DNA from 4 places in the Paenibacillus sp. MCAF9 genome. Region 4 is predicted to be linked to each of the others. Evidence: riboswitches for the same ligand, from Rfam matches in the RefSeq annotation. Region 4 holds a riboswitch; each other region holds the start of a gene.
What was found. A riboswitch is a leader RNA that binds a small molecule or an ion and turns the genes downstream of it on or off. The one in region 4 is predicted to bind cyclic di-GMP.
Positions count from the first base shown of each region.

Region 1: another riboswitch for cyclic di-GMP. It lies ahead of AB4Z45_RS15340 (SpaA isopeptide-forming pilin-related protein); the one in region 4 lies ahead of AB4Z45_RS17650 (hypothetical protein).
Region 2: another riboswitch for cyclic di-GMP. It lies ahead of AB4Z45_RS27185 (transglutaminase-like domain-containing protein); the one in region 4 lies ahead of AB4Z45_RS17650 (hypothetical protein).
Region 3: another riboswitch for cyclic di-GMP. It lies ahead of AB4Z45_RS13060 (methyl-accepting chemotaxis protein); the one in region 4 lies ahead of AB4Z45_RS17650 (hypothetical protein).

Region 1 is NZ_JBFREL010000007.1:283,856-289,656, forward strand. Features, by position in the region: gene AB4Z45_RS15330 (sensor histidine kinase) at 1-904, shown strand, start outside; gene AB4Z45_RS15335 (response regulator) at 912-1,640, shown strand; gene AB4Z45_RS15340 (SpaA isopeptide-forming pilin-related protein) at 1,806-3,395, opposite strand; cyclic di-GMP riboswitch class II at 3,427-3,510, opposite strand; gene AB4Z45_RS15345 (glycosyltransferase family 2 protein) at 3,756-4,217, shown strand; gene AB4Z45_RS15350 (DEAD/DEAH box helicase) at 4,411-5,801, shown strand, end outside.
Region 2 is NZ_JBFREL010000030.1:355-6,155, reverse strand. Features, by position in the region: gene folP (dihydropteroate synthase) at 1-583, shown strand, start outside; gene folB (dihydroneopterin aldolase) at 645-1,031, shown strand; gene folK (2-amino-4-hydroxy-6-hydroxymethyldihydropteridine diphosphokinase) at 1,006-1,563, shown strand; gene AB4Z45_RS27215 (helix-turn-helix domain-containing protein) at 1,515-1,727, shown strand; partial or broken gene AB4Z45_RS27210 (tRNA-dihydrouridine synthase) at 1,786-1,934, shown strand; partial or broken gene AB4Z45_RS27205 (hypothetical protein) at 1,964-2,020, shown strand; gene AB4Z45_RS27200 (hypothetical protein) at 2,072-2,347, shown strand; gene greA (transcription elongation factor GreA) at 2,488-2,964, shown strand; gene lysS (lysine--tRNA ligase) at 3,133-4,653, shown strand; cyclic di-GMP riboswitch class I at 4,822-4,900, shown strand; cyclic di-GMP riboswitch class I at 4,952-5,030, shown strand; gene AB4Z45_RS27185 (transglutaminase-like domain-containing protein) at 5,043-5,801, shown strand, end outside.
Region 3 is NZ_JBFREL010000006.1:169,094-174,894, reverse strand. Features, by position in the region: gene AB4Z45_RS13065 (DUF1836 domain-containing protein) at 34-804, shown strand; cyclic di-GMP riboswitch class I at 877-961, shown strand; gene AB4Z45_RS13060 (methyl-accepting chemotaxis protein) at 1,047-2,804, shown strand; gene AB4Z45_RS13055 (HSP90 family protein) at 2,962-4,734, shown strand; gene AB4Z45_RS13050 (hypothetical protein) at 4,731-5,774, shown strand.
Region 4 is NZ_JBFREL010000010.1:56,059-61,859, forward strand. Features, by position in the region: gene AB4Z45_RS17640 (S-layer homology domain-containing protein) at 1-435, shown strand, start outside; gene AB4Z45_RS17645 (copper amine oxidase N-terminal domain-containing protein) at 535-1,494, opposite strand; gene AB4Z45_RS17650 (hypothetical protein) at 1,519-2,253, opposite strand; cyclic di-GMP riboswitch class I at 2,607-2,691, opposite strand; gene AB4Z45_RS17655 (lipopolysaccharide biosynthesis protein) at 2,875-4,293, opposite strand; gene AB4Z45_RS17660 (polysaccharide pyruvyl transferase family protein) at 4,297-5,559, opposite strand; gene AB4Z45_RS17665 (glycosyltransferase family 4 protein) at 5,601-5,801, opposite strand, start outside.

The sequences.
Region 1 (5,801 bases), on a different contig from region 4:
CATTAAGTCTGCCTATGAGAAGGCTACACAAATCCAGCTGGATTTGATGGTCTACCGCGAGAAGGAATCCTACTTGAAAGCGCGTCGAGATGATTTGCAAAAACGTGTTCGGAATGTAGAAAATTCCATCGAGCGTGCTGAAACGATTGCTTCGCAAATAAATGTCGTACTTGAATATTTATCGGGTGATCTTAATCAGGTTACTCGTATTCTTGAGTCTGCCAAAACCAGGCAGCTGCTGGGATTGAAAATTATTTTGGCGCAAGAGGAAGAGCGTAAACGGATCGCCAGGGAAATCCATGATGGTCCCGCGCAATCACTCGCTAATATCGTTCTTCGAACAGAAATTGCAGAACGTATGCTAATCAAGCAGGAATTTGTGATGGTGCAGGAAGAATTAGTAGATTTAAAAGGACAAGTGCGCTCCGGCCTTGAGGAAATTCGCAAAATTATATTTAATTTGCGCCCGATGGCGTTGGATGATTTGGGACTTGTGCCGACTCTTCGTAAATTCACACAGGATTTTGAAGAGAAAACAAAAATACATACCATATTCGAGCTTATAGGTAAAGAAACTCGGATGCCCTCTGCAATGGAAGCGGCGATATACCGCTTAGTTCAGGAAGCTTTTACCAATGCACTAAAACATGCGAGCGCTTCACATGTAATGCTCGAGATTAACTATCAGCCACAGCATATTTCACTCGTAATTCAAGACAACGGCGTTGGATTTAACAGCGATTTAATCGAGCAGGATGCTACTCGAAACGCACATTTTGGATTGGTAGGGATGAGAGAACGCATTGAGCTAATAGAGGGAAGGATGGATATAGACTCAAATCCCGGTAGAGGGACGAAAATTATAATAGATATACCTACTACTGCCGAATCTAGAAAGGAGTAAGATGATGATGATCCAAAGAGCTGCAAGCAATGTGAATACAATCAAAATTTTACTTGCGGATGACCACCAGCTGTTTCGTGAAGGACTTAAGCGGATTCTAAACATGGAAGACGATCTTGAAGTTATCGGCGAATGCGGAGACGGCATTCAAGTTTTAGAATTTTGCAATCATACCATTCCTGAGATTGTCCTGATGGATATTAATATGCCTATAGAGAACGGTGTCGTGACGACTGAACGATTAAAAAGTATGTTTCCTGATGTTAAGGTTATCATTTTATCTATCCACGACGATGAGAGCTATGTATTTGAAACCCTTCGTAAAGGGGCTACGGGTTACCTTCTGAAGGATATGGAGGCAGAATCGCTAATTAACGCCATTCGTTCCGTTGTCCAAGGTCATGCCTATATCCATCCTAAAGTGACAGGCAAGCTCATTAACCAGCTTCGCCGTATGACGTATTTGGATGAGATGGGAATTGTCTCAGGTGCTGCAGCTGCTCAGGAACCGGGAGTTAAGTTCGTTGCTGGCGATGAAAGCCCATTAACACGCCGTGAGGCAGAGGTGTTAAGGCTTATGGCAGAGGGCAAGAGCAATAAGCTTATTGGAGAGTTTTTATTCATTAGCGAAAAAACGGTTAAAAACCATGTGAGCAGCATTTTGCAAAAGATGGAAGTTGATGATCGTACGCAAGCTGTTATCCAATCGATCAAATATGGATGGGTTACACTGTAGTAGCCTTTTTGATCATTACTTACATATCGAGCAAAACCCCGTATCGGTTGATGCGGGGTTTTTTGTTTGCATATAAGGTTGCCTTGCAATGGTTGTGTAAAAGAAAAACACTCCTAAGCTGTATAAAACCAGCCTAAGAGTGCGTGGTAAAACCTATAATCTTAACTATTTTCTTTGTTTTTGTCTGCGAAGAGAAATAAATCCCGCTGAAAGGGCAAATGCCCCGATGAGATAATAAGGAACCGGACTGCTTTCGCCTGTTTTTGGCAGAGTAGCAAGCGGGACTTGATCTTCATCTACAGCAACAACAGGATCGATTGGCGGCTCGCCTTCCCCACCTTCAGTAACTCCTCCAACAGGTGGATCTTCATCATCAATTTCGACGATTGGTGTTGCTTCAGGTGACGATGTAGGTGTTGTCGTTACCGTAGTTGTTGCAGTAGGCGTGTTGTTAGGCGTGCTCACAGGTGTGGAAGGTGGTGTATTGTTAGGTGTGCTCTCAGGTGTTGGAGTTGGTGTAGCTGTAGGCGTGCTCTCAGGTGTAGGAGATGGTGTAGTTGTAGGAGTGCTCTCAGGTGTAGAAGATGGTGTAGTTGTAGGAGTGCTCTCAGGTGTAGAAGATGGTGTAGTTGTAGGTGTGCTCTCCGGTGTAGAAGTTGGAGTAGCAGTAGGTGTCGCTGACGGTGTTGGAGTAGGCGTAGAGCAGGTTTCGCCTGCGTTCACAAGTGAAAGCTCTTTCTCCTTGCCCCAATGGATCTTCAGCGTATTAGGTACAGCTTGTGGATCAGTTGGGTTGACAAGCTCCGTATTCGTTGAAAAGCTTACGGAACCTTTTCCAGGAATTACGCCATTTCCTGTTTGAGCAGAATTCGGAACTTCCCATGAATAAGAAACCTCAATGTTACTCTCATTGGTTACTTTCCAAGCTCTTGTTTTATTCGGGTCGGCGGAGCAGGCCGTTTCAAGTTTGAGCTTAGCCGTATTGATAACTGCTTTTCGCACAGAGTTATCTGTGGTTACTACGATCTGCTGGGTAGCCACTAAATCGGTGGTAAAGCCATCTAAGGTTAATTCTTTTAATGTGTAGGTGCCGATAGGCAATTCGTTGAATTGCAGAATACCGTTACTATTGGTAACGCCGCTTTTGACTAATTTACCGTCTTTCCAAAGCTCGAAGGTAATGCCAACATGAGGAGCCCCTTCGACATTATTTAAAAATTTGTTGATGATGATACTGCCCGTACAGCTGTTCGAAAGCTTTAGATTCCATGCTAAAATTTTGTCACCATGAGCGCCGGGACCTAATGTCTTAATTAAATCTCCGCTATAGATATCTAATTGATAAGGCAAGCATCTGGGAATGTTAATCGTAACGGAGTAAGTACCTGCTTTTGGATATATAATAGACTGTCCCTCAAAAAATGTTTGCTTGTTGTATGGAATGGTTGTATCGCCGGGTCCAGGTGCCCAGTCAGCAGGGCCTTCATAGCCGGAGAAACTGACTCTAACACAATCTTTTGTCGTCTGGAACGTAGCGGTAGCTGTTCCGTTATTATTGACTACGATATTGGAATGCGTGGCAATGACATCCTTGCGATCCGATGAATACTGTGGACAGCTATTCTCATCTACGAGTGCCGCAGCATTTGTACCTTGATTGCTATCACCTTCCGCCATGGCAAGGGAACTAAGCGACAACGAAAAAATTAATAACAGAGCCAGGGCTAAACTGATTTTTTTCCTAAAATAACGCATCTTTCACTCTCCTCTTAGATACGTAGTGGGGTTCCAAGAGGGCCGGTTACACTACTAGCTCCATATAATCCAAGTGTCCAATTGTAGATTATACTTCATCGCTTCCCTAGTTATTTTGATTGTGAAAATCCACTCTCCCTTTCTATATGCGTGCACCGGTTAGATATGCATGCTTTCATATTAAAATGATAACATGTATTGGAAATTGCTCAAGGGTGTTTCTTTGTCAGAAAATGACTAATAATCATCATAAAGCAGGATATATTTTTGGCATAACACACATTTTGTCACCTTGTCCCTTGATTGCGGAACCAGTGGGCTCTTCATGGCATATAGTGTCACAAAGAGGAGGTGGCCGCCATGTTTGAACTTCTACTTCTTGTTATTGGCTGTTATGCTTTGGCTGCATTGTCGGTGCATCTGGCGTATCGAATTTGGCGAGGGCGCCAGCAATCCAGCAAGCATTATGTGCTCGTAGCTGACGTTCAGCAAAACAATATGGAATGGTATGTACGTTCGCTGTTTTCTTTCTCTCGGCGAATGGGAAAAAACGTTCGTTTGACGATCGTAGATCAAGGGGTTACAGAGGAGACACTGGCTATTGTTGAACGATTAGCTAGAAAGGGCGATGAGGTCAGGATTCACTCTAATGGATCTAATCCTTTGTCTGAAAGCGAAGGCAGTAAGCGCTCTCAAACAGAGGGTGTGGATGGAACTCAGCTGCTATGGCTGCTCCAGGCAGAAGGAGTTGTGTCGCTTTCTGATCATGCGGTGCTAATTGATTTGCAAAATCCGACAGATTTGTCGAAAATGCCATTTTAGTATATAATCTACGGTAATGAAATAGTCGGAGTGAAGCACACTCAATAACGCAAATGCGTTGTTGGGTGTGCTTTTTTTGTTTACAGTGCTTTCCAACATCATTCTCCTTTTGTCTGGGAAGGGAGAGGCCGTATTTAACTTAACAGATGAATAATGAAGTCAGTTCTATAAAGTGTCAAGGGAGCGAATAGAGATGAAGGCTCAATTGTATGTTGTTAAAGTGAAAGGCTGCTGGCAGGCTCGACTGACTATCAAGGCAATGGTGGATAAATACTTCTGGATGCATGGAGCGTTTGGTGAAGCGGGATTCTTGAACAACGAGATCGCAGAGGAGGGATGGCTGCTAAAAGAAGAACTGCCGCTCGGGGATGCGTGCATTGCAGTGGAGCTTTGGGATGCGGCTATTAAACGTGGCAGCGGCGGCAGAAACAGTGCGAGTAAAAGCTTGAATGAAGGAGGACGAAATGCTGATCATGAGGCGATTGAGCTATTGGCCGCATGTGCGGAGGAGGCAAAAGCTGATGGGGCGGGTGGAGATGCAGCAACTGGCGGGTTGAATAGTAGTAAACAGAAATACAGCGAGCTGGAGAGAAATTATCGGAAATACAGTGGAGAAGTAGAGCAAGCAGGTGAAAATAGCAAGATTAGTTTGGGGAGTCGTTGGCGCTTTTTGAGTAGTCGAGGGAAGCGGAAAGGAGCGTTGGCGATAGAGAAGCTTTTTGGTTTAGTGGAGAGGTGGGAGAAGGTAAGGGGCGCTGTGGTTGGGGAAATAGGAGGAGCAGTGCTTGCGAATAATGGTGAAAAGCGTAGCAGCGCTAAGCGTGTGGGTGGCGAGGAAGCGGGAGTTTATAGCGCTGAAGAGCTGGGAGAGATCGCGGCAGGAGCGAAGCTTGCCGCGGGTATGCTGCAGGGACGTGCGCTTTTGCGAAGCGAGGCGCACGCCCTGTTGTCTAGCGCAAGCTGTCCCGGTGCCGCGGCAAGCTGGAGAGAATTGCTCCAGCTTGCTTCGCTGCTCGGGCAGGTGCGCCTGAGCGGATCAATCGTCGCCGTTGGTGGCGGGCGATTGAACGCTTTGGGGCGCCGCAGGCGCGAGCGCAGCTGTTTGCGCTGTGGGAGCGGCGAGGCGCAAATGCACCGCACGGCATGTGCAGCGTGCGGGAGGCACTGCGCCTATTGTATGGCGTGCATTGGAATGGGGCGAAGCCGGGAATGTGAGCTGCTCATTACGGGGCAGCGCGCGGGGTTGAATTGGGCAGAGACGACGGTTCGCGGCTCTGGTAAGGGGTTGAGGCCGCTGTCGTATAAACAGCGGCTTGATAAATGGGGGCTTAGCCCTGCGCAGACAGCTGCAGCAGCCAAGGCGCTGCAGTTTGTGGAAGAGCCGCCGATAGATGCGGCTTTATCAAAGCTGGACAAGCAGCGACAGATGAGAGAGTTTCTTCTTTGGGCTGTAACAGGAGCGGGCAAAACGGAGATGGTTTTTCCGCTTGTGGAGTCTGTCCTGCTGCGCGGCGGGAAGGCGCTTATTGCCACACCGCGCCGTGATGTGGTGATCGAGCTTGACCCGCGTATTCGGAAAGCTTT
Region 2 (5,801 bases), on a different contig from region 4:
CCTTCCTGTTATTCAGGCATTGCGTAAGGCGCTGCCGCACATTCCTTTATCCATCGATACATACAAAGCTGAGACTGCGCGGCACGCGCTAGAGGCAGGCGCTCATATCATTAATGACATTTGGGGGCTTAAGGGTGACCCTAATATGGCCGCAGTTGCAGCTGAATATGCTTGTCCTGTCATCATCAATCATAACCGCCATGCGAGAGACTATAATGATTTTGTTCCCGATGTACTTGCAGATTTGCAGGGCAGTGTAAGCATTGCGCGAACGGCTGGCATCGCTGAAGATCAAATCTGGCTAGATCCGGGTATTGGTTTTGCCAAAACCTATGAGGATAATCTGGAGCTGCTTGGCCGTCTATCCGAGCTGCATGCACTTGGGTATCCGGTGCTGCTTGGCACCTCGCGTAAACGTTTCATTAAGCAGACGCTGAATCTGCCTGTTGATGAGCTTGTTGAGGGAACGGCTGCGACGGTTGCTCTTGGCATTGCGCATGGCTGCCAAATCGTACGTGTGCATGATGTGCGTGCAATTAAGCGTACCGCGCTTATGACGGACGCTATTTTATATCGATATTAATTGTGTTGTTGAATTTCGTTTCTTATTTAAAATAAGCTACATCGTTAGGAGAGTGACTATATTGGATAAAATGATGATCAAAGGGATGAGGTTTTACGGCTATCACGGCGTATTTCCTGAAGAAAACAAGCTAGGCCAGAAATATTATGTGGATGTTGAGCTCAATATGGATTTGGAGCAAGCGGCGTTAACCGATGATTTGAACAGTACGGTGAATTATGCAGAAATCCACGCTCTTACGAAAACGATTGTAGAGGGCCCTCCGTTTAAGCTTATCGAAGCTTTAACAGGTCACATTGCATCGCAAGTACTGGAAGTTTATACTATGGTAAATGAAGTGACGGTTCGAGTAACGAAGCCAAACCCGCCGTTTGATATCCATTTTGACGGAGTAACGGTAGAACTGCGCAGAAAGCGGGACAATGATGGACGAACAATTCCCGCTTGATGGCGCACAGGCAGAGGCATATATTGCTTTAGGATCTAACATGGGAGACCGTGAGCAACTGCTGCTGGAAGCGATTAGCCTCATCGATGCGCACCCGAACATCGTGGTAAGCAGAGTGTCGGGCATGTATGAGACTGATCCGGTAGGCTACACAGAGCAACCTCCCTTTATCAATATGGCATTAGCTGTACGAACGACACTATCTCCATTAATGCTTTTACGTCAGCTTTTGGAGTACGAGCAGCAGCTCGGTAGAGTTCGACAAATTCGTTGGGGACCGAGAACCATTGACCTTGATCTGCTCCTATACGATAATGTCAGAATGGATCAAGAGGAATTAACTTTGCCGCATCCGCGTATGATGGAGCGGTCGTTCGTTCTCGTTCCGCTGCATGATGTTTTGGATCAAACACATCGGCTGCAGTCCGAGGTAAGCGCAGTATCTGAAGCAGCGCTTCTGGATGGAAAGGAAGGCATTACGTTATGGAAAACAATCAATTGGCGCAGCGCGTCAGAGCCTTTCGAAAGCTGAAGGGCTATACTCAGCAGGAGCTGGCCAAGGAGCTTGGCGTATCGGTGGCCGTTCTTGGCTCATTGGAGCGAGGAACAAGAAAGACGGATACGAAGTTATTAAATCATATCGCTAAGACGCTCGGAATCAGCTATGAGGAATTAATGTCTGATAACCGTGAATAGTGCTGTCTGGTACACAAGACATGAACATTAAGCAATTAGAAGAGGAGGAAGGAGTGACATGCTGAAAATCGGTGGCATCGAAATGAAGAATAGAGTGGTGCTAGCGCCGATGACAAGCGTGTGCTATCCTGCCTTTGATTAATTGCCAAGGAGTTTGGAACGGGTCTTGTATGTGCGGAGATGGTAAGCGACAAGGCCATTTTGCATGGTAGTATACGGGTAAGGCTAATTGGGACATTATAAAGGATGTCAAAGTAGCGGTATCGATTCCCGTAATTGGGAATGGCGACGTTTTCTCACCAGAGGATGCAAAAAGGCTGCTCGAACATTCCGGCCGTGATCCGATGGTAGCGATTTTGGAAAACTACGTTCACTCGCTTGGAGAGGACGAAGAATTCCAAGCTGTCAGTGCTGTTTCAGCAAAGAAGCGGGTTCTGCAGAAGAAGACGCTTACTAAAATACAAATAGATCGGTTATGCGATTTACCCCGTAACGGGAGCGAGTCGACACCATTCGACAAAAGCCGCTATCATGCGGCTTCTGCTCTACATTTCAGAAATGAAACGGTTTCAATGGGTCGTCTGGCTTTGATTGACATTCAGGGTAACTTTGCAATATAATCGTGCAATATAATCTAACGAAGACATCAAGAGCGCTTCAAACAACAGTTGGTATGAGGAATAAGAAGCGTAATATATTAGGTAACAGTGAATTCATACAAGGTATGAAAAATTAGTCACATGACAGGAGAATCGGAAAGATGAACGATAAGCAAATCATTCTGACTCAAGAAGGGCTGCGAAAGCTCGAAGATGAATTAGAGAACCTAAAGTCGGTCAAGCGTCGTGAAGTAGCTGAACGTATTAAAGTAGCAATTGGCTATGGTGATATAAGCGAAAACTCGGAATATGAAGATGCGAAGAATGAGCAAGCATTTATCGAAGGCCGCGTTCTTACCCTTGAGAAAATGTTGCGCAATGCGCGTATTATAAATAATGACGATATTGATATTGATACCGTGAGCATCGGTTCGATCGTAACGGTTGAGGATATGGAGTATGGCGACACAATGGATTATTCCATTGTTGGTACAGCGGAAGCCGATCCTTTGCAAAACAAGATTTCAAATGAAAGCCCGGTTGGTAAAGCGATTCTAGGCAAGAAAAAAGGCACCGTTGTCGAAGTTAGCGTACCAGTCGGCATTATTCAATACAAAATTCTCGATATCAAAAAATAATGTTTGCTATGAGCGGTTCAAAAAGCTTCCTTGTAGGAAGCTTTTTGAACGTTTAAAATATAAGAACGTATATTACAGGTCTATACATTGCTTATATTTTATTGCGAAACGAGATTTTGCTGCATGAATCCGGTGACAGCTGCTTGCTTTTGCCGAATGATCAAGGAGATGAAAGAAGTGGAACAAGAAAACAATGAACAGCAGGAGCTAAGTGAGCTCTTGCAAATTCGCAGAAACAAATTGGACGAGCTTAGAGGGTTAGGTGTGGATCCATTTGGCCGAAAGTTCGAACGTACTCATAACGCCAAAGATATTGTACAAGCCTATGAAGAGCTCAGCAAAGAAGAAATAGAAGAAAAAGCGGTTGAAGTACGTATTGCTGGCCGTATTATGCAGAAACGCGGCATGGGCAAAGCGGGTTTTGCTACGATTCAAGATTTGAGCGGCAAGGTTCAAATATATGTTCGTAAAGATTCCGTTGAAGAGCATAAGTTTGCAGCTTTTGATTTGCTAGATATCGGTGACATCATTGGCGTAGTAGGCGTTGTATTCAAAACGAATACAGGCGAAGTCTCTGTCAAAGCACGTGATATTGAAGTTTTGACAAAGTCGCTTCTTCCATTGCCTGATAAATATCATGGCTTAAAAGACGTAGAGCTTCGTTATCGTCAGCGTTATGTTGACCTTATCGTGAATCCCGACGTCCAACAAACCTTTATTACTCGTTCCAAAATCATTCAATCCATGCGTCGCTACCTAGATTCCCGCGGGTATTTAGAAGTAGAAACACCAACACTGCATTCCATTGCAGGCGGTGCTGCAGCACGGCCTTTCGAAACGCATCATAATGCGCTGGACATGCAGCTCTACATGCGTATTGCAATCGAGCTTCATTTGAAGCGACTAATTGTAGGCGGATTGGAGAAAGTATATGAGATCGGCCGTGTATACCGGAATGAGGGGATTTCGACTCGCCACAATCCAGAGTTTACAATGATTGAGCTTTACGAGGCTTATGCTGATTACAAGGATATTATGGCATTGACAGAGAATGTCATCGCACATATTGCACAAGAGGTTCTTGGAACAACAAAAATCACTTATCAAGGCCAAGAGATTGATTTGACGCCTCAGTGGCGCCGTGTCAGCATGGTTGAGCTTGTCAAAGAAACGACTGGCGTAGATTTCGGCGTGGAAATGAGCGACGAGGAAGCCCATCGTTTGGCGAAAGAACACAAAGTTGCCGTTGATCCGCATATGACATTTGGTCATATTCTCAACGCCTTCTTTGAACAGTTCGGTGAGCATACGCTTATTCAGCCAACCTTTGTTACAGGACATCCGGTTGCTATTTCGCCGCTTGCTAAGAAGAGCGAAGCGGATCCACGCTTCACCGATCGATTTGAGCTATTCATCGTAGCACGTGAGCATGCTAATGCATTTACGGAGCTTAACGATCCGATCGATCAGCGTGAGCGTTTCGAGTCGCAGCTTGTTGAGCGTGAGCATGGAAATGACGAGGCGCATGAGATGGATGAAGACTTTATCCGCGCTCTGGAATACGGCATGCCGCCAACAGGCGGACTAGGAATCGGTATCGACCGATTGATCATGCTTCTAACAGATGCTCCATCTATTCGTGATGTACTGTTGTTCCCTCATATGAGAGATCAGCGTTCTGCTGAATAAGAAAGAAACAAGAAACCGTTTGGCTTTTAGCAGCCAACGGTTCTTTTTTTTTCTAATATCGAGAATTTGCAACAACAATCCTTAAAAACATTCAAATTATGATTGATATTGTAGTACAATCTATTGATTTGCTAGATTCATATGGTAGAATAGAACTAATAAAGCGCTACACGATAACGGCAAACCTATCGAAAGGTAGGGACGCAAAGCTAAAGGGCCTTCCGTATGATGGCAGCCAGCTACCGAATGAACAGGCTTTTTTTTGTTTGTATAGGGGAAATTCATCACAAAGCGCTTCACACGATAATGGCAAACCTATCGAAAGGTAGGGACGCAAAGCTAAAGGGCCTTCCGTAAGATGGCAGCCAGCTACCGAAGGGAGTATATTCATGCGTAAATTTATGTTAGTCATCGCAGCTTTTGTTCTTTTTGCATCCATCCATGTAACGGTCGTTCAGGCAAATGAAGCGGACTCTTCTGATTGGCTCAACACGGGGAATTTAGATAAAGGTGTTGTCTCCGTACAATATGCAGTGAGCACTAAAGTGAAAACGAAGCTTATGATCGCAAAAGGCGCATCAAATTATACATATAATCTAACCAGCGGAAAAACAGCTGAGAAGTTTCCATTGCAGCTTGGCAATGGCGAATATACGATATCTGTTCTAGAGAATACAACAGGCAACAAATACAAACTGGCGAAGAAAGAAACCGTGACGCTTGATTTAAAAGACAACAAGGTTTTGTACTTGAATTCCATCCAGAACATTGACTGGTCGAATGCGAGCAGCGCCATCGTCAAGGCAAAAGAATTAGCGAGCAATAAAAAAACGGATATGGAGAAAGTAAAGGCAATCTACGAGTATATTATTACGAATGTAAGTTATGATAATCAATTAGCTGCTAATCTGTCAGTTGATTACCTCCCCAATATTGATCGCACATTTAAATCGAGAAAGGATATCTGCTACGGATACGCTTCATTGTTTGCGGCAATGCTGCGGAGCGTGGATATTCCTACGAAGCTCTTGATGGGACAATCTACTTATGTGGATGTTTATCATGCTTGGAACGAAGTATACTTGGATGGGAAATGGGTTACGATTGATACGACAGTTGATGCGGGTCTAAAGAAGGGCAAGAAAAAG
Region 3 (5,801 bases), on a different contig from region 4:
GAATGCAAGACGAATGCGCGAGGAGGAAGCGATATGGAGTCCTTTACGCTTACTCGAAAAGAGATGGCTTGCTTACTGCTGGCTCTGGACGGAAAGTATAATTTGAAGCCGCTGCAAGTGCTGCAAGCCGCATGGACCAAAACGCATCAATGTGATTTGGAGAAAGGCACGGGACTGCCTGCATTTATGTCTACGCTGCTGCCTCCAATTATGGAAAAGCTCATTAAAGGAAATGAGATTAAAGGCTTTTCACTTCATGAAATTGCTGCGTTGGGCCAACTAATCGAATATTCGAATCTGTCGATTACCTCCATGCAAAACTGGGTAAAGCGAGATTTCAAACCTTATTTCGATTGTCCGAAAGCTGGGAAAAAATATTCTCTGAACCAAGCTGCGTTATTATTCATTATTGATGATTTAAAGTCAAATCTCGATTTTGAATCAATACGCAAGCTTTTTGAGATCGTATTCAAGAAACCAGAGGATGAAGCAGACGATTTAGTTGGGCCTATTGAATTATATGCATCTTATACCAGTATGTTTGAGGAGCTCGATGCGAATAACGATCAACTGCTCGACATTTCCGGTCATTTGAAGGAAAATCCGCATCAAGATTTATTGACAGAGCATGTCATTCGCTCTTCAGCGAATCAATTTGCAAGCAGATTGCCAAATTTAACGGAAAAACAATGGGAAGCGGTGCGAAATATTTTGCTCGTTGCGGTTATTTCCATCCAAACCTCCTATTTTCATTCGTTAGCAAGGCGTTATTGCAATGCAACCTTATTTTTAGCCACAGAATAAATATGGTTCAAGGGATGACAAACTCACTAAATAGTCCTATACTGGTTTAAGTTGTAAACTACAAAATAGACAAACTGAAAAAGGCAAACTTGTTGAAAGACAAGGACGCAAAGTTATGGGCCTAAGGTGTACGCACTATGGCTGCCAGACCGCCGGAAGGATAATAAGCTAACTGAGCTGTCCGCCTCCTGTGGCTGGATAGCTTTTTTTGTTTTCAGGAGACAGAGGAGAGAGCAAGCAGGATGGTTTTTAAGGATAGGATAGAGAGAGCAAAAATACTGTTTAAGAAATTGAGTTTGAAGAAAATAACGAGCAAATTATTGCTTGTTACCGCAATCATCACACTTTTTAATGTAGGCTCGGGCGTTTTGATTTATTTTCAAAATCATTCAGTAGCAACCTCGGTCGAAGGTTCAGAGGAATTGCAGCGTGCTGAACGCAATTATCAGGGTATATCGAATAGGCTGCTGAAAGTGATGCTTCTAATGGTAGATGCCATTGAAAATGGCAAAAGCGATGCAACGCTGATCATGAAGGATTTGGAAACGATGCCTGCCAACATCGATGAATTAGAGAAACAGCTTATCGATATGGATAAGAAATATCCGCCTGCAACGGAAGATGGTCCTTATTATGCGAATCAGGTTAATGTTCTTAAGCTTGCATTAGATAACTTGAAAGTGACGAATACAGACGTGAGTGGATTATCATCAGATGAGAAATCGCTCCGCATAAGCAATCTAATAAGCGTATATACCGTCATTCTAAGTTATTCCAACGATACAATGCACGAGCGTTTGACCGCAGACGCTAACGCGACGCAGAAGCTTCTTAATAAAGACATATCCAGTGCGAACGTAATTGTTCTTATTAATGTCATTTTGCTTGCTATTCTGCCTGCCATTATGATTTTTGTCATCTCACAATCAATTAGAACAGGACTTGTAGGCATTACAAAAAGAATTAAGCAATATGGCAATAATGATTTTACAAGTCAAGAAAAACTCGTTCGCTCTGACGAATTTGGCGACCTCGACCATGATTTGGCTAATATGGGCGATCAGCTGCGAGAAACGATTAAAGCTACGCTTGAAGTGAGCGAATCCGTGCTCCACATTTCGAATAATATGGATAATATGATTGGTATTAATCGAAAAGCATCAGAGGATGTAAATGGCCAAGTGGAGCTGGGCAGAAAAGTGTTGCTGTCGCAGTATGACGATGCTTCATCCATTTCGGCAGTTACCGAAGAAATCTCAGCAAGCTCTCAGCAAATTGCTGCCTCGAGTGAATACATAAACAATGATATGCAAAATATGAAGCAATCATCTCATAACGGCACGCAGCAGATGGCTGGCGTGGTCTCGATGGTAAATGAAACAGTAGACCAGTTTTCAAAGCTAACTGAAGCTTTCGAAACGATGAATGAACGATATAACAATGTCGCTAAGTTTTTGAACGGCATTCAGGATTTGAACACACAGACAAATTTGTTGTCACTGAACGCATCCATTGAATCGGCAAGAGCGGGTGAGCATGGCAGAGGATTCGCTGTTGTCGCTGACGAGATCCGCAAGCTGTCCAGTCAAACCGATATGATCTCGAAGCAGATCACGAAGGAGCTGACGCTCATACAAAGCGACGTGGCAGCAAGCAGCCGCACGATCGGCAGCTTCGCGAATGTTATTAACACGACGCGTCAAGCATCCGAAACCGCAAGCAGCACATTCCAAGCGCTGGAATCACAAAGCAGCATGCTGTCAGATCAAGTGAGCGAGATTTCTACGGCAATCAGTGAAATCACAACAGGCATGTCTCATATCGTGTCTGCAGTAGACAAGCTATTGACTACGTCTTCAGAAGTAAATGGCAAAATGGAACATATGAGCGAGCTTTCTGTTAAGCAAAATGATATTTCGGATGATTTGCGCACCCTAGCGGAGAAGCTTTCACTTTCCTCGCAGGATTTGAAGGAGAAAGCATCTGTTTTCAAAGTGTAAGCAACAAAATGATAATCGAGTGAGGCAGGCAGCATCCATAGGTTTGGGGTGCTGCCTGCCTCTTTGTGCAAATAAAGAAGGATAAGCGAGTATAATGCCGAATCAATGAATGGAACCAATAAAAAACAGATCCACTATGGGAGACAGGATGAGCGAAATGAACTTTCAAGTTAATTTACAAGGGATGATCGAGCTTCTCTCAAAGCATTTATATTCGAGCCCAGGCGTGTTCATTAGGGAATTACTGCAAAATGGCGTTGATGCGATAACGGCACGCAAACGGCTTGGACATCGCTTTGATGCACGCGTAACAGTTGAAATTTACGGTTCTCGAACGATTGCCGTTCACGATAATGGGATAGGCTTGTCCGAATCCGAAATCCAGCTTTTTTTGGCTCAAATCGGAAGTACCTCCAAGCGTGACGAAATGGATTCAGCAGACGACTATATTGGACAATTTGGCGTGGGCTTGCTGTCCTGCTTCGTAGTGAGCGGCGAGATCGTTGTTATTACCCGCTCCGCTCTAGAAGGCGATACTTTAGAATGGCGCGGGCGGCCAGACGGCACGTACTCGATCCGCAAGCTTGAGAAGGATGCTCCAATCGGCACCACCGTGTTTTTGACATGCAAGGAGGGTTACGAGGATTATTATGAATGGGATCGTGTGATGGAGTTAATGAGCCATTATGGTCAGTTCCTGCCAGTTCCGATTCATTTGTCCGAAGGGAAAACAGATATTAGGATTAACGAGGAAACTCCTCCGTGGTCCATGAATAGCAGTGATGCGCTCACCTATGGCGAAGATCACTTGTATCAAACCTTCTTGGATGCCATACCTTTAAAATCAGTAATTGGTGAGCTTGAGGGTGTCGCTTATATTCTTCCTTATGCTGTAAGCTTGCAAGCCGAGAAAAAACATAAGGTATATATGAAACGTATGCTGCTTTCCGATCAAGTTAACAATATGCTTCCGGATTGGGCTTTTTTTGTTACGTGTATCATGAATACGAATGGACTTCGACCAACGGCTTCTCGGGAGTCATTTATGGAAAATGAGCTTTTTCACACCGTAAAGGATGAAATTGGCGAAAACATTAAACAGCATATGATCCAGCTTTCAGAATCAAACCCTGAACTATTCGGGAAAATTATTGTTATTCATTCTGCTTCCATTAAAGCGATGGCTGCCGAAGATGATGAGCTTTATCGATTGTTTATCCGTTTCTTGTCGTTTGAGACTTCATTTGGCATGATGAAGATGAGCGATATATTGGAACAGAACAAACGTATCGTTGTATCTTCAACGCTTGATGAATTCCGCCAAGTGGCTCGCGTTGCCAAAGCGCAAAATGTGATGGTTATTAACGGCGGTTATGTCCATGATTTTGAACTTGTGCGCAAGCTGCCTGAGCTGAATGAGGATATTGAGGCGTTAGTTCTAGATCCGATTAATTTCTCGAACGTCTTCCAATCCATAACTCCAGCGGAGCATAAAAGCATTCTTTCCTTTCTGGAGCTCTCGGATCAGCTGCTAGCACCATTTCAATGCAGAAGCGTAGTAAAGCGATTTGAGCCAGTAGATTTGGCCGCTTTATACAATACAAATGATGAAGTGAATTTTCTGAGAATGGCAGAGCAAACGAAAGATGAAGCTAATGATTTGTTCGCAAACATTGTGGATGTCGTCATCCATGAGTTATATGAGGTGCCGTATGCGACGATTTGCTACAACTTTAACAATCCGCTTATGCAGCGGGCTATGACTTGTCAGAATGCGGATATGCAGAAGCTAAGCATTGAGACCGTTTATACGCAGGCCTTGCTGCTTGGTCAATATCCTCTTGGCCCTGAGGAGCTGAAGTTAATGAACAAATCGTTTATGCAGGTGCTGGAAATCGGTCTTAGTCAGGCTGGTGAGCGAGAGCTATGAAGCAGCGATATGATCAATTGCGCAGCGAGGCATGGAGCTTGCCGCAGGGAAAACAGAAGCTTGCGGTGCTTGAGGAGGCTATTCGGATAGCCGATTTGCATATGACGAAGGAAGACTCCTATTACGCCCGCATGTCTTATTCCGAGGCAGCGCTTGATTCGGGCTATGAAGAGCGATTTCTTGTTTCATTTACCTGGTGCTTAACCCAGTTTGAAAAAGATCCGACTGCTTATTCGAGCTTCACCCTTATTTGGCACTATAAATGGTTTGTTAATCAAATTTGGCGGTTTCCGCAATTTGGTACGGATCAAATCATTTCGATTTTTAATGATTTTAAGGCAAAATGCTTACAATACGGTCACAGCCTGCGCCCATATTATCAATGTCTTCATCGATACGCGCTATCTCAAGGCGATCATGAGTCAGCTCAAGCAAACTATGAGCTTTGGCGCAAGACGGCTAGAGATGGAATGTCTGATTGCAGCGCCTGTGAGCAAAATGGCTTTGGCTACTATCATTTTACAGTTGGCAGATATCGGCGAGGACTGCAAGCCATGAAGCCTATTATGGATGGGCGAATGACCTGCAAATCCATTCCGCAAAATACGTACAGCCATCTGCTTCTCCCGCTCCTTGAGACAGAGCAAGCAGATGAAGCTGTAAAGATGGCAAAAAAAGGCGCGCGTTTGTTAAAGGGCCCTGGTTACTTAAGTGAATATGGGAGCTTCCTTGCTTATTACACAGCAACCGACATTCATAAAGCCGCCAAATGGTTTGAACAAACCGTACAATATGCGCTGGATACGAAAGTAGGCTGGGATCGGTTGTTGTATATGATTTCAGCTAGAGCATTTCTACAATTGTGGCATGCAAAAAACCGTCGGAGAAAGCTGAATGTCAGCAGCGATATTACGTATGAGATGATTGTAAAGGATACCGAACAATTAGCTGCTGCTTTTGATCAGAGAAACCAAAATCATTATTGCACTGAGCTGCTCAAACAGAAGCTTAAACAAGTTCAAAAACTAAGCCATTTTTAAGCCATGTGTTGACGTATAGCAAATGGA
Region 4 (5,801 bases):
CGCGAGCAATTCGCTGCATGGCTCGTTCGCTCTTACGGTCTTGATGGGACCGGCCTAAGCCTCCCATTCAAAGACGTAGCTAAGGATAGCGAGTATATCGATGAAATCGCTGTGGCTTACGAACAAGGCCTAATTCAAGGTAAATCGGCAACTGCCTTTGAACCAAAAGCAGAAATTACTCGTCAAGAAATTGCTACACTCTTATCCAGAGCACTTACAACTTTCAACAGCAAGAAGCTAACTAGCGCAAGCACTGAACAGCTTAAAGGCTTCAAGGACAGCTCATCTATTGCCAGCTGGGCAAAAGATGGCGTTGCACTTCTTAAGCAGCAGAAGCTAGTAACAGGCTACCAAGACGGTACTTATAAGCCGAACCAAACCACGACCAAAGCGGAAGCGGCAGCACTTATCTACCGCATTTACACGGGTCAATAACACAAACTAAAGAGGCAGTAGAGAAGTCAATTAGACTTCACTACTGCCTCTTTTCTGTTCTTTTAGGCTAATTAAAACTATATCCGTATAGAAGCAATGCTACATCAAACCCTCTGCAATAGCTCTTCCTGCTTCAAGCTCTTTGTTAAACGCTTCTCTGTAGGAAGCAAGAACGTCTGTGCTATACCCATTCGCCGTCAACTTAGCTTTCGTATCTGTCATGATAACTTCAAATTTTGCAGAGCAATTGTCTACTTCTTGAAGTCCTTTAGCTTTAAGCTGAGCTTGAACCGTCTTATCCGTTGCCGCTACATACTGCAATCCAATATCCATAAGAGTTACCTTGCAGCTCTCTTTCAGCGCAGCAAGCTTGTTCTCTGCTTCTGCCGTAATTTGCTCGTACGTCGGTTTAACTGGTACGCTACCACCACCGGCATTACCCGTGCCGCCTGTACCACCAGAGCCTCCAGTTCCGCCACCCGTGCCTGGAAGGACTACTCCGCCGCCACCTTGCTCAGCTCGATATGCCGCTGACTCACCGCTAACTGTTTTCGTCGCCGGATCGTAGCTAATCTGCGTGCCTACTGATTCTGACAAGAAACGAATGGGCACATAGATCGAGCCTTTATAGGCATAGAGGGATTGACTAGCCGGCAATGCCTTCGTCTTTCCATTAAACACAAGAGTTGCATTAACTGGCTGTATTGCAATTGTAACGCTCGTTTGCGGCTTCTGGCTGCCCGTAGCGGCACTCTGCAATTGTTTCTTCAGCGCAGCAAGCTCTTTCTCTGTTGGCTCGGAGATCGTCGCTTTCGCACCATCCCAATTTACTGTTTTTAGCAGCGCGTAAGAAATATAACGAATCGGTACGTATGTACTTCCTTGATGAATAAATGAATATTGTCCATCGGGCAGTTTAAGCGCTTGTCCATCAAATTGCAGCTTAATGGGCTGTGTCTTTGTCTTAATTGTTTCGGTTGCTGCGGATGCAGCGGTTGCAAGTACAGATGACAACATCATTACAACCAGAAAAATAGATAGAATACGTGACTTTTTCATAGAGCCTCCTCAGAATAGTAAAGCTTACTTGTTTAGCGAGTTTGCAATTACTGCAAGCGCATTGGCTCTAGCACCAGCCTTCGCACTCTCGTATTGCGCGCTCCAATCCGGAAAGCTTTGCTCACCTAGATCGGCTGCTTTATACTCGCTCTTGGCATTGCTTATTAATTGATTGAACCTGGCATCACAATCGGCTTCCGCAGAAAATACCTTATTCAGGTATTTACTTTGAATAGTAGCAAGCGTGGCTTCTTCATCCCCGCTGAGCTCTTTAGCAATCTGCTTAACCAAGCTATTGCTAGTTGCTTGACACGAAGATTTCAGTTTTTCCAGCTTTGCTGTAACCGATGCATCAATCTCTTTTTTCTTTTGGGACTTATTTTCGGAGTTTGAAGATCCCTTATCCGGCTTTTGTCCCTTGTCTACATTATTAGACGCTTCATCTGGCGGCAAAGTTGCGCTCGGACTAGGTTTAAGGACTTCATCTGGCTGCGTCGTTGGAACTAGATCAGACTCTTGTGATGGAGTAGCATCAGGTTCTGAAGTCTGATCTGTCTGATTAGTAGATTGTTCATTGGGCTGCTCCGTAATCTTCGGTGACTCTTGTCCTGCATTGCTATCTGCAGCTTCTTCAAGACGCCCATTCAGTTCATCTACCTGATTTAACTTCGAATAGAGACTCATGCTTCCATAAATGACAATACCGATAACAACAAGAGCGCCTGCGATAATCAAAAGTGTTTTGTTCGTTTTTTTCATTGTTTTGGTTTCATATGAGCCACTAAAGAAGCAATGATTGCATATGAATCTCCTTTTTAAATTTTAAAATAAAAAAGCTGACGCTTCATAGTGACGGGGCGTCAGCTTGCGGATATAGCGTTTTCAGATCTGTTAACGACGCCACGTGCTAGTTCATGAGACAGCTGCTAGTTTATTTTTGTGATAAACAATCCTCAAATAAATTTCCATGCGCTTTTTCTCATCTAAGCAATCTTCCCACAGCAATTCATTGAATCCCATACAGAGCTGATGCCATTCACGTACAACGTTTGCGCGCATGAACATAATAATAACCTCCATGTTTCCACATAAACCACGCGGGAGGCACGATATTCGGTAGCTGGCTGGCAGTCTTTTCAAAGATAAGCCCCTGTAGCTTTGCGTCACCACTTTTCAATGGTTTTGCCTTTATCGTGTGGTTATGCGGTTGTTTTGTTTAATGGTATGGTAACAAATTTGTTGGGGGGTGTATAGGGTTTGTTGTAAGTCAAACAAATAGAATCAATCAACAAAATTAAAAAATTCAGTGATTCAATTACTAACTGATTTCAGTTTAAGTGTTTTTCGATTAATGTTTTTAAACAAGAATATAATAACCATTTAAATACTTTTTCGTCTAAGGTATTTGCTATACAATACTACAATCGGTTTTTTTGTGTATTCTAGACTAATAAAAATAATTACAACAAATATTATACAATTAATTAAAGATTTCACTATAATACTTATACTCAAATAGCTTATGATTAATTGTATTCCGATTAGTGTCAAAGCTAATGTCATCTTTAATCTTGGGTACGCAATACTCACAAACTTTCTCGTATCAATAACTCTTATTACCCACATAATAGCAAAACTTACCATTGTGGATATAGCTGCGCCATATAAACCGAAATGAGGTATTAATAAAAAATTTAGTAATATATTTACTGTCGCACCAATTAAGGAAGTATATAACGCACCCTTGGTTTTTTTCATAGCAACGTAATTCGTACCAATGAATGCAGAAAAACTAGAAAATACAACTGCTAAAACTAATATTGGAGTATACTTCCAAACAGAAGAAAATTCAACTGACACAAGAATATCTATAACAATCTTATTAAAAATCATATATAACGATGCAAATAGTATCATTAGAAAGAAAAATAGATTGAAAATATTAGAATGGAAATCATTTTTATTAGAACTTTCATTCTCTTCTATAGCAGATACTTGCCAAGCATTGAAAAAAATGGTATGAAAATTAGCAATTATGGATGGAAGTTTACTTGCTACTGCATATAGACCATTAGCACTTAGCCCTAAATAATATACTATTGTGTACCTATCTGAAATATTCATTACCCACCACATTATATTATTTGGTATCAGTGGGATACAATAAACAAACATTAGTTTCATTTTACCTTTATCTATATATTTCAATTTAATATACTTAATTGCGTTTGTCTTTATTATTAGAAAAAAAAGATCAATAGCATATGCGATAATTAATGAAATTAGATATCCTTGAACTCCTAGGTTCAAAAGAAGAATAAATAATAAATTAAATGCGACAAAAACAAATGTAAATATTATATCACTTGCCATAAACACTTTATTATAATTAATCGCTCTTGCAAATTGTTTTACTGAAGTATGTATTGCTTGTAGCAGAAATACAGAATAGAATATATAACCGTATTGCTCAATAAAGTTTATCTTTGTTATTAGAGGGTAGGCAGTAATCAATGAAATAAAACCTATTATTATAATAACTATACTATTTGTTAATACTTCTCCATAATTATAGTGTTTCTTATCTAAACTAAATCTTATAATGGCCTCTACTATATTCACCGTAAAAACTGGCATCAACAACGCAATGGTTGTTATAATAACATCAATTTGTCCATAATCCGACTGCGATAACTGACTGGTGTAGAATGGGAGCATTATTAAAGAAATAAACTTTGAACTAAAATTACCTATAGCAAATATAGCAGAATTTTTTGCTAACTTATTATAACTATTCATTTTTTATAAAATTCCTTTAATCTCGTTAATATATGCCTGCACAACGTTACCTTCTTGAACTTTCTTATTAAGTACTTTATTTGTTTCACTCATATCCCTTATCAACTCTAAATTTGATAAACTCTCTATTATCTCATCACAAATTAAGTCTATATTCATATTAAGACTACCTATCTCGTAAATTCTATGATTTGATTTAGTAACATATCCAAATCCTTTGATTTTACTTTGCCAAACAACCCCAATAAAGGGCAATAAACATATTTGTGCAAATATTAACGAATGCATACGACCACCTATTAAAAAATTCAACTCTTTAAACAAGCTTATAACTTCATCTACTTGATTTAGATGAATTATACTTGCATCTTTTAAAAATGCAGATCCTAACTTATTTTTTAATTCATACACAGCTATATAGTCAGTTGTCTCTGTAGAAAACAATATAAACTCTACTTTTCCCGATAGTAATAATGATAAACGCTTGATTAATTTCAAAAGTCCCTCTACATAACTTTCATAAATATGTTGTGTATTAAAACATGATATTCCAAGAATACATATACCAATCTTAAGTTTAGAATCCTCTTTCTGCACTTTGATATTAGATATTCTATATTCCAAAAGATTTACGGGAAGCGAAAAAACAGGATCTATAGTTTCTAAAATGTGTCTATTACTTATTAACTCGGCACAGACCTCTCTAGATAATGGATCTCTTACTGTAATTTTTTTAGCTTGTTTAAACATTTGACTGTAGATTTCTTTACTTTGTTTATAGTTTATAGGTCCAGCTCCTATATAAACTATGTATACATCCTTCTTATACTTTTTTGCTAACAAACAATAATACTTAAAAATTATAGGCCAAGAAGGAATAATATCCATGACCATATTCCCTCCACCTATTACCAATATATCAGTAGTTTTCATATCTTGATTTATTACTTTTCTTTTTTCAAAGTTCAATAAGTTTTCAAAATAATACCATAATCTCACTATTTTCACTTCGCCAAATAAAAAAAATAAAGCTTTCCTTATCTTACGAAGCATAGTTCTTAAGATAGATTTCTTCCCTGCTGGGTTACTCTCTTGTACATATACAGGAGTCTTTATCGTATTATCTTGTATTCGCGTCATCGATGGAAAATCATACTTTATAATATTATAACCCTTATCACTTATTAGGTGCTCAATGGCGCTACTTAATGCCAAGTCACCCAAATTATTGCTTTTAAAAAAACTTACTAAAACCGCTTTCTTCATGATTATTCTCCGCCTTAATATATTAAGTTACCAAAACTCATTTATTCAATTTCAAAAAAATCATTTAACTCAACTCTCAATGTATTTAAATCATGGTTTTGCATTGATTTTTGATAATTATTATCAACTATTGTATTAACGTCTATTTCACCAGAAGTAATTCCAACTATTTTTTTCGCTAATTCATTACTATTCTTATTTTCAAATGTAATAGCAGTTATTTCATTGTCAGCAAATTCTTT